3 regions of the Chryseobacterium scophthalmum genome follow, and region 3 is predicted to be linked to each of the others. Evidence: riboswitches for the same ligand, from Rfam matches in the RefSeq annotation. Region 3 holds a riboswitch; each other region holds the start of a gene.

Evidence for each region. Region 3 has a riboswitch for cobalamin ahead of BUR17_RS08190 (acyl-CoA thioesterase). Riboswitches for the same ligand answer to the same signal wherever they lie in the genome.
Region 1: it holds a riboswitch for cobalamin, as region 3 does, so the genes downstream of both, BUR17_RS06425 (TonB-dependent receptor plug domain-containing protein) here and BUR17_RS08190 (acyl-CoA thioesterase) in region 3, are expected to answer to the same signal.
Region 2: it holds a riboswitch for cobalamin, as region 3 does, so the genes downstream of both, BUR17_RS16565 (YncE family protein) here and BUR17_RS08190 (acyl-CoA thioesterase) in region 3, are expected to answer to the same signal.

The regions. Positions count from the first base shown of each region.
Region 1 covers NZ_FSRQ01000001.1:1,428,649-1,431,933, forward strand. Annotated here, with positions in the region: gene namA (NADPH dehydrogenase NamA) at 1-747, opposite strand, end outside; gene cdd (cytidine deaminase) at 856-1,338, shown strand; cobalamin riboswitch at 1,581-1,757, shown strand; gene BUR17_RS06425 (TonB-dependent receptor plug domain-containing protein) at 1,793-3,285, shown strand, end outside.
Region 2 covers NZ_FSRQ01000003.1:337,504-340,788, forward strand. Annotated here, with positions in the region: gene BUR17_RS16560 (T9SS type A sorting domain-containing protein) at 1-207, opposite strand, end outside; gene BUR17_RS16565 (YncE family protein) at 216-1,487, opposite strand; cobalamin riboswitch at 1,592-1,781, opposite strand; gene tpiA (triose-phosphate isomerase) at 1,933-2,691, opposite strand; gene BUR17_RS16575 (S9 family peptidase) at 2,840-3,285, opposite strand, start outside.
Region 3 covers NZ_FSRQ01000001.1:1,820,369-1,823,653, reverse strand. Annotated here, with positions in the region: gene BUR17_RS08200 (XAC2610-related protein) at 304-819, shown strand; gene BUR17_RS08195 (HD domain-containing protein) at 797-1,387, shown strand; gene BUR17_RS08190 (acyl-CoA thioesterase) at 1,552-1,935, opposite strand; cobalamin riboswitch at 2,049-2,226, opposite strand; gene BUR17_RS08185 (SGNH/GDSL hydrolase family protein) at 2,305-3,102, opposite strand; gene BUR17_RS08180 (ATP-binding cassette domain-containing protein) at 3,137-3,285, opposite strand, start outside.

The DNA.
Region 1 (3,285 bases), 390 kb from region 3:
ATGATCTTTTAAAATTTTTGCCAATTCTACACTATCATCAATATCCCAACCGTTTTCAGCATATTCTGTTCCTGAAATCCTTACAAATAGCGCTACATTTTCATTGAGTTCTTCGTTGACTGCATCTACAATTTCCAGTAAAAATCTTATTCTGTTTTCAAAACTTCCACCGTACTCGTCTGTTCTCACATTAGAAAGCGGTGATAAAAACTGATGAATCAGATAACCATGCGCTCCGTGTATTTCAACAACATCAAAACCTGCTTTTACTGCTCTTTTCACAGCATTTTTAAAATTTTGAACCTGTTCTTTTATTTCTTCTAAAGTCAAAACGTGTGGAATTCTTTCTGTCGGATGATACGGAATCGCACTCGGTGCAAGCGTTTCCCAACCTTCCTCCAAAGAGATTTGTTTATTTTCCCATGTAGAACCTTTTCTTCCAGCATGAGCAATCTGAATTCCTATTTTGCTTTCTGAATTTTTATGGACGAATTCTACAATTTTCTGAAGTTCTGCAGCTTGTTCGTCATTCCAAATTCCCATGCAGTGATTGGTAATTCTTCCTTTCGGTTCTACCCCGCTCGCTTCAACGATGAGAAGTCCGGTTCCGCCTTGAGCACGACTTCCGTAATGCACAAAATGAAAATCATTGGCAACCCCATTTTCTGAGGAATACATACACATTGGAGACATTACCCAACGGTTTTTAAACTCTACATTTCTAAATTTTATAGGAGAATATAACATTGAATTATTTTTAAAGAATTAAAAATACAAAATCTGGCAAGATTATAACGTATTGCCCACGTCACTAAAAAGGTTTACTTTTATGCCCCTTTTTTACGGAGACAAAAAATGAAAAAAGATATAAAAATCGATTACGAACATTTCAAAGGCAGGAACGAACTTTCAGAAGTAGAAAACAGCCTTTTTGAAAAAGCAATTCAGGCGAGAGAAAACGCTTATGCACCCTACTCTAACTTTTTTGTAGGTTGTGCCGTTTTGTTGGAGAATGGTGAAATTTTCTCAGGAAACAATCAGGAAAATGCAGCTTTTCCTTCCGGGCTTTGTGCAGAAAGAACTGCTCTTTTTTGGATTGGAGCAAATTTCCCAGATCAAAAAATTAAAAAGATCTTTATTGTGGGCGGACCAAAAGAATTTTCAGAGAAAAACCCACCAATTCCGCCATGTGGAGCTTGCCGACAAAGTATTATAGAATACGAAACAAAGCAAAACGAAAATATCGAACTTTATTTTTCTAACTTAAATGATGAGGTTATAAAAGTAACTTCTATAAAAGATTTGCTTCCATTTTATTTTGATGGAACATTTTTGTAGAAACTTTCCACGGATTACACAAATTAGCACAGATTATTGAAAATATAATCTGTGTTTTTTTATCATAAAGAAACCACTGAAAAAGAAATATAAAGAATGTGAAACTGTTATTTTCTTAACTTTTGGAAATAGTAAAGTCTAAAAACATTTTGTTTCTTTTACGGTGAAAATCTTCTAATTTAAATCAATTGTAAGGTTTTACTTTAGCTTTAATAAAATTTAATCTTTCTTTTCAAAAAAACTATATTTGCAAAAATTTTGGTTTCCAAGAGATTGGAACTAAGAGGGAATTGGGTGAAACTCCCAAGCTGTCCCCGCAACTGTAAATCGCATAATCAATTTCTACAAAAAACCACTGCCAAAACGGGAAGGTGTAGCAAAGCGAAAGTCAGGAGACCTGCCGGAATTTTAATATTAATAATAGAATTGCTTTCGGAGGAAAGGCAGATATGATATGATTTTAAAAAGAGCATTAACCCTACTTTCAGTGTCTTCTTGCCTGACAATTTATTACAGTCAGGAAAAAAATATTGACACCGTATTTGTATTCGACAACCAAATGAAAAAGGTAAAACTTTTTCATTCTTTGACGACATTATCTCCTGCAGATATTCAAAAAAATTCTTCGAATCTTTCTGAGGTTTTACGATTTCAGTCGCCTGTTTATATTAAAGAAAATGGTCGTGGAGCTGTTTCTTCACCTTCATTTCGGGGAACAACAGCACAACAGACTGCTTTTGTCTGGAACGGAATCAATATCAATTCTCAGTTTTTGGGACAGGGTGACATTAATAATATTGCAGTTTTCGGATATGATCAGGTTGAAATAAAATCTGGTGGCGGAAGTGTTATTTACGGAAGTGGTGCGATTGGAGGAAGTATCCATTTAAATAATGAATTAAGTTTTAACCAAGGCTTTAAAGGAGTACTTAACTCTGAAGTTGCTTCGTTTGGAACTTATAATAATTTTTTGAAAGCAGCTTATAGTAACGATAAATTCAGCTTTAAAGTTTCAGGAAATTATTTGATCAGCCAAAATGATTATGAAGTTCCCGAAAAAAATAATTATATCAACAGAAACGCAAAGTTTTACAATACAACTTTCAATATAGGTACAGCATATAAGATTGCAAAAAACCAGACGATTTCCTGGCAAAGTCAGTTTTATGATGCGACCCAGAACTACAGGATCCTTGCAGAAAATGTGGATAAAACCAGCTACAAAGCACAAACTTTTAGAAGTTTAGTCTCTTGGGATATTGACAAATCTAAATTTTCTAACAGCTTAAAAGCGGCTTACACAGAAGATAATTTCAAATATTTCGGAATTTATAATGCTCCTTTTACAAGTGGTGGAATTAATAAGAATTACATTTTTAAAAATGATTTCAATTATTTCATTATTCCTAAACTGAATATCAACGTCATTGGAGAATTTCAACAAAATCAAGGAGAAGGTCTAGGAACTTCAGAGCTAAAAGATGTCAGTAGAAATGTGGGTTCAGTTGCAGGTTTATTAAGATACTTTGCAACACCAAATCTTCGTTTTGAAGCTGGAATCAAACAGAATTTTGTAGAAGACATAAGCTCGCCTCTTCTCTACTCTTTCTCAGGAAAATGGAAAGCCAATAATTGGTATCAGGTTAATTTAAATTTATCAAAAAACTTCAGATTCCCTTCATTTAATGACTTATATTGGGAACCAGGAGGAAATCTTAATTTGAAATCGGAAACTTCGATTCAGGCAGATTTAAATCAGGAATTTAGCCTAAATGGGTTTAAACTAAGTATCTCTCCTTATTATATTAAAATAGACAATATGATTCGTTGGCTTCCGACTGCATTTGGCTATTGGGCAGCATTTAATACTGAGAAAGTAGAATCTTACGGTTTAGAATCTCAGCTTAGTTATCAAAAAAACTTTAATGAAAATCATTCTCTAAAGCT
Region 2 (3,285 bases), on a different contig from region 3:
CAGCATTTGCGGACCGGTAATATTTTGTCCGGGATTGAATTTCACGCCCCAAACATATGATCTGTCATCAGTACCATCTTTAAAATCGGCTACAAAATATGCCGTTTCTGAACCTGTACCTACAAAAAACTTTACATCGTTGGCTGTAAATTGTGACATATACAGCGCAACGATGAAAGTAAATAGAAAACTTGATGCCTTTTTCATTTTAAAAATTACTTAATAATTAACTTTTCGCTAAAGTTGATATTCTTATCTGTAATTTTTACGACATAAACGCCTTTAGATAATGCGCTTACATTAATTCCTTTTTCATTGTATTTCTCATTGATGACAATTCTTCCGTTTACATCATAAACCTGAATATTTCCAGAATTTAAGCCTTGTACAAAGAATCTGTCACTTGTAGGATTTGGATATACAATTAATTTTGATGTTTTTGTGCTTTCAATAGTAGAAAGAGATGCATTATTATACGCAATGATTTGATTAGGTAATGAAGTTACTGTAAAAGTATTCAATAAACTACCTTGTAAATCGTAAGTGTAAATTTTTCCCGCCGCAATATATCCTGAAGGATCGGCTGCATAGATTTTATTATTAACAACATTAAATCCGTATGCAGTTCCATAACTGTTTACGGTAATTGGTGTAACTGCAATAGGAGAGGTGTTAATTGACGGTGAAGCAATTGGTGTTTTGTAGATCGATGCTTCATTCATGTAATAAATATTCGTTCCGTCGGTATCCATATAAGATGGTTTTACGCCTACCGGAAATGTTGTGCTCGAAACCGTAGTCTGGCTTGTCGTATTATAAACCGTCAATGTTCCGAAAGAAGTTGGAAGGTAAGGATCTCCCGAACTCATAATGTACAGTAAATTGTCTTTTTCAAAAATACTGTTGGGTGAGTCTCCTACATTTACCTGCGATTCTACAGTATTGGTTGTAGTGTTGATGACATCCATAAAATGGTTCAATCCGTAACCTCCTTTCAATAAAACATAGAGTTTATTGTTTTTGGCAAAGATTTTTTCAGGACCATTTCCTACAGGAATATTTGTTTCGTGAGCGTAAGTTGTAAGATCGTAAACCGACACGTAATTTGTCAAGGTATTGTTTCCCCAATTGGTAACATAGAATTTATTTCCGCTAAAAGCGATATATCTTGGGTTGGCAAGATTGGTTGAAATCGTTGTAATCAATGAAAAATCAGACTTGTTTATGACTTTTATTGTATTGGAATAATTTAAAACTACAAAAATCTTATCACCAAAAACCTTAATGTCCTGACCAGTATCACCCAATGTTGCATTATTGTTTTTAAGTTTAAAATAATTATTGGTGACAACCGATTGATTGTCGATGAAAGATACTTCTGCAGTACTACTTCCGATACCGCCTTCGTTGAGTACTAAAACGCCTTCGGTTTGGGCATTTGTAAATGAAAATACAAATGCAAGAATAAGAAAATAGATTTTCTTCATGATATAATTAAATTTAAAGTTTTGTTCCCGAAACTTCACTGCAGGAAAAAAACAGTCATGAAAAAATATCCGAAGATTTGATCTCATAAACTTTTATTCCCGAAAGTTGAAATTAATCTAAGGCAGGTCTCCTGGCTTGCATCTTATTATAACCTTCCCAAACCTGAAGTTCAGTGGTGTACTTAATAATAAGTTGAATAGCTTACAGTTGCGGGTACAGCTCAAGAATTATTTTACTTCACTTGATTCCCTATTAATGAACGCTTGGGTTCAACCTTAAACTTTTGCAAAGATATTATTTAAAAATTGATTATTGTTTTAATGAAAATTTAATAATTTTAAAATTATGTTGAACAATAATTATTTATTAAATGTTTATTTTGTTGAATTAATCAAAAAAGACATACCAAATGATATGTCTTTACTTTTTAATATGAATTATTTCTTAATTAAAACCTTCAATAATTTTTGAGAAATCTTCCAATTTCAATGCAGCTCCACCAATAAGACCACCGTCGATATCGGGTTGAGAGAAAATTTCTTTAGCATTATCTGGCTTTACAGAACCTCCGTAAAGAATAGAAATTTCGTCAGCAACTTCTTTTCCATATTTTTCTGCGATAATTCCTCTGATGTGAGCGTGAATTTCCTGCGCCTGTTCCGGAGTTGCAGTTTCGCCAGTTCCGATTGCCCAAACTGGTTCGTAAGCAATAACTACTTTTTTGATTTCCTCTGCAGAAAGAGTGAAAAGTGCAGTTTCAGTCTGTGTTTTTACAACGTCAAGATGCTGTCCTGCTTTTCTTTGCTCTAAAGTTTCACCATTACAGTAAACAGGAATTAAACCTTTATCTAAAGCCAATTTTACTTTTTTATTGCAGCTTTCGTCGTTCTCACCGTGGTATTGTCTTCTTTCAGAGTGACCGATCAAAGAACCTGTAGCATCGATAGATTCCAACATATCTGCAGAAAGTTCACCTGTGTAAGCTCCGCTTTCATATTCGCTCATATCTTGAGAGAAAACTCCGATTTCGTCTTTTTCGAAGATATCTTTTGCCATCATTAAATATAAAGAAGGCGGTGCGATCCAAACTTCACAGTTGGTTGTATTGTTGTTTTTATAGCTTAGTAATTGAATCATTAATTGTTGAGCATCAATGACGTTTTTGTTCATTTTCCAGTTTCCTGCAACTATTTTTCTTCTCATAGTTTCTATATTATCTTTTTATTTCTTTTTGTTTTTTTATTTTAAATCTTTAAAATTTATTTAATTATATTTTTCTCGCAGATCATTTTGATTTCGCAGATTTCTATTTTAATGATCTTTAAAATTTGCTAGATCTGCATGAGCTAAATTACTTATCAATTCCCTCCAGTTTAAACATGAAAGCATATTCCAAAGCAATATCTTTCAGATAATCAAATCTTCCGGAAGCTCCACCATGACCGTATTCCATGTCAGTTTTTAGGAATAAAACATTTTTGTCTGTTTTTAAATCTCTTAATTTGGCTACCCATTTTGCAGGCTCAAAATATTGTACCTGAGAATCATGCAATCCTGTTGTAACAAGGAGGTTCGGATAGTTTTTTCTCTCAATATTTTCATACGGAGAATAAGATTTCATATAATCGTAGGCTGCTTTGTTGTTAGGATTTCCCCATTCATCGTACTCATTCGTTGTCAAAGGAATACTTTCATCCAACATGGTATTAATAACATCCACAAAAGGAACCTGTGCAATGGCTCCATTCCAAAGTTCTGGTTTCATGTTGACAACAGCTCCCATTAAAAGTCCACCTG
Region 3 (3,285 bases):
AATTTTTTATTTATGATTTTGTACTATTATTAAATATTAGAAATAAACTGAATATTTGAGCTTAAATTTTTATATTTGTTATAGATTTTTCGGGTTTTAATTCGAAGAATTATAAAAACTACAAACCATGAATTACAAGAAATTTCTAATGACATTCGTTCTTTAGGAGGACTTTGTAGTGCGCAAAATTATTTTGAGTTAGCCAATGTTTCCAAAAGTTTTAATGTTGTTGTCAACATAGAGACGTGTACTGAAAGGAAATGTAGTGGGAAAGCAACAGTTGATCTTTACGATAAGAATACAATGAAGAAATATCAAAGTTTCTCTTCAAGTGATTTTTATTTAGATTTAAATGAAAACCAAAAACCTGTTTTTGATTCGTTGAAAAATTCGGTTGTTTTTGGTGATTTTAATTTTGATGGAGCGGAAGATCTTGCCATTAGAAACGGAAATACCAATCATCAAAGTCCTTTTTATGAAGTATATTTGAATGATAATTTTAAACAGCAGTTTGTGCTGAATGATGAATTGACAAATCTTGTGCGTTCAAATTCTGGAATGTTTAAAACAGATCCAGAACGTCAACGAATTATTGCTTATCAAAAAAATGGATGTTGCTGGAATCTTACCTCAGAATATTTATTGGTTCCCGAGAGAGGACTATTAAAAGTATTAGAATTTGAAGAAGACAAGAGAGATTCTAAAAAAGTGACAACCGTAAAGAGAGAATTTATAGATTACAAGTGGTTTGCAAAAACAACAATCTATCCTAGAGAACGATATTTTAAAGAAGAAAATGAAAATACAGAAAGAAATTGATTTTATCCTCGCAGTAGACGCATTAAAAAATGTGCAGAGACGAAATTACAATGCAGATGATTCCAGAAGAGAAAATACTGCCGAACATTCGTGGCAGATTATCATTTTAGCCCAAATTCTTTTTCCTTACGCCAAAAACAGAGCCGATATCGATTTGTTGAGAGTGATCAGAATGCTGTCAATTCATGATTTGGTGGAAATTGAAGCGGGTGATACTTTTCTTTTTGACGAAGCAGCGATGGTTGGGAAATTTGAAAGAGAAAAACAATCTGCTCAGAATATTTTCGGAATTTTAGACGAGCCTATCCGTTCAGAATTTTTTAATCTTTGGCTTGAATTTGAAGAAGAACAAACTCCCGATGCCATTTTTGCTTGTGCCATCGACAGAATTATGCCTTTCATTCTTAATTCTTACACCTCCGGAAAAAGCTGGACGGAAGCAAAAGTAACAGAACTTCAAATAAGAAATATGCTTGAAAATGCAATCAGCAGAGCTTCTGACGAAATGGGAGAGGCTTTCCAGACCTTGCTTAACCTAAGTTTGGATTCTGAAAAAGTTTTGAGATAATTTTTTATTCCCACAGATTTCGAGTCGATTGTTTGAAATTTATTTTTAGATAATTTAATAAAATGAAAAAGTTTCGGCGGGCCAAAGGCCCGCCGAAACTGCAAAAAAAAACATTTGAATTTAACGTTAAATTTCGGCGACCGAAGGTCGCCGAAATTCTTTATTTATAGTATTTGAATTGGTTTCTTAAACTCATCAATCGCCACAAAAGTAAAATCTCCCACAATAGCTTTTTCCCTTTCGTAAGAATACATTTGTTCGGTATAGATTTCAACATTCACTTTCATACTCGTTTTTCCAACGTGTGAAACTTTTCCGATTAATTCTACAATTGTTCCTGCAGGAATAGGTTTTTTAAAATCGATTTTATCACTGCTTACGGTTACCACGCGTTTTCTTGCAAATCTTGTTGCGGTAATAAAGGCAACTTCATCCATCAATTGCATGGCTGTTCCTCCGAAAAGAGTATCGTAATGATTGGTGGTATTAGGGAAAACGGCTTTGAAAATTCTGGTTTCCGATGATTGAATTCTTTCTTCTGTAGTCATATTTCATTATTAATTAAAGCGAAAATGAAATGATATTGGAACCAACAGAATTATTCAGGAACATGAAATTCCTGAAAAGACTATAAGATCAATCAACTTCAAATCGCGAAAGTTTTTGTCTAAAGAAATAGGCAGGTCTCCTGACTTGTAACATCTTTATTCCTTCCCATGCTTTTGCACAGTGGCTTTTTATAAAGACTTCGGTTACTTACAGTTGCGCGACAGTTCGTGATTTTCACACGATTCCCTTTTAATCTGTAGTTAAACAGAACCAATTTCTCGAAAAATAGTAGCATAAAGCGATACGCCAAAAGCTAAAGACTTTTCGGTTGCAAAAATAAGAATAATAAAAGAATATATGGTAAAGAATTATTCAGGGTTGCTGTAAATAATCTGGCTGATTGCTCTTCCTTCCTTAATTGTCCAGAAAGTAGTGTATCGGTGTTCACCCGAACCATTAATCATATAAAGAAAAATATGGTCATCATCAATTGAAGTAACTCCCATGTTTTCAAAGTCCATCGTCGGATTAAACATATTTTTAATCGCCTCTCTTACAAAAACAGAACCTCTTCCGGGTTGTTGTACTCGAACTGATTTTATTTCTTTTAAATCTTCAGGAAGTTCCTTTCCGAGTCCCCAGGTTTTTTGTTTGTCTATTTTAATGATATTTCCTTCGGCATCTTTTTCCTGCTTTTTAAATTTTGCACTTGATGGATAAATATCAATTACCACTTTTGTTCTTTGAGCAGTCGGTATTTTCTGATTATTATTGTCTGTAAAAGTAATCGATCTTCCGTTTTTAGATAATACCGGAGTAAATTTTGGAAGCTGATCGATAAATGCAATACGACCTTTATTCACCATTCCTTCTTTATTAAGACTGTCATATCTCACAAAAGGCTTTGGGAGCTCTTCTTTTTCAGGATATTTTATCCAGATCCATTCAGTTTCTCCCGGAGCAGGTTTTACATAAACAAAAACATCTCCTCTTTTCATCCTGATTTTGTCAACAATTTTACGGTAATCTTCTTTGTGTACACGCACCATTGCATAACCTTCTTCGGCTTTTACTACGCCAAAAGGAACTTTATTCTGAGCATTGATCAAACTAAAAGAAAAAATACAGAATACCGATAAATAGATTGCTTTGTGGATGAAAGTCATGATGAAAAGAATATTTATAGCTCAAAGATATAAATTAAATATTTTTTGGAAGATAATTAAACCTTTTCAATTCTGTTAAATCTTTAATTGGTTTTAAATGACCATCAGAAAGAAGAAAAATATCATCTGAAATATCCAAAACATCATGATATTGATGATCCGAAATAATAAAGCCTTTATCAG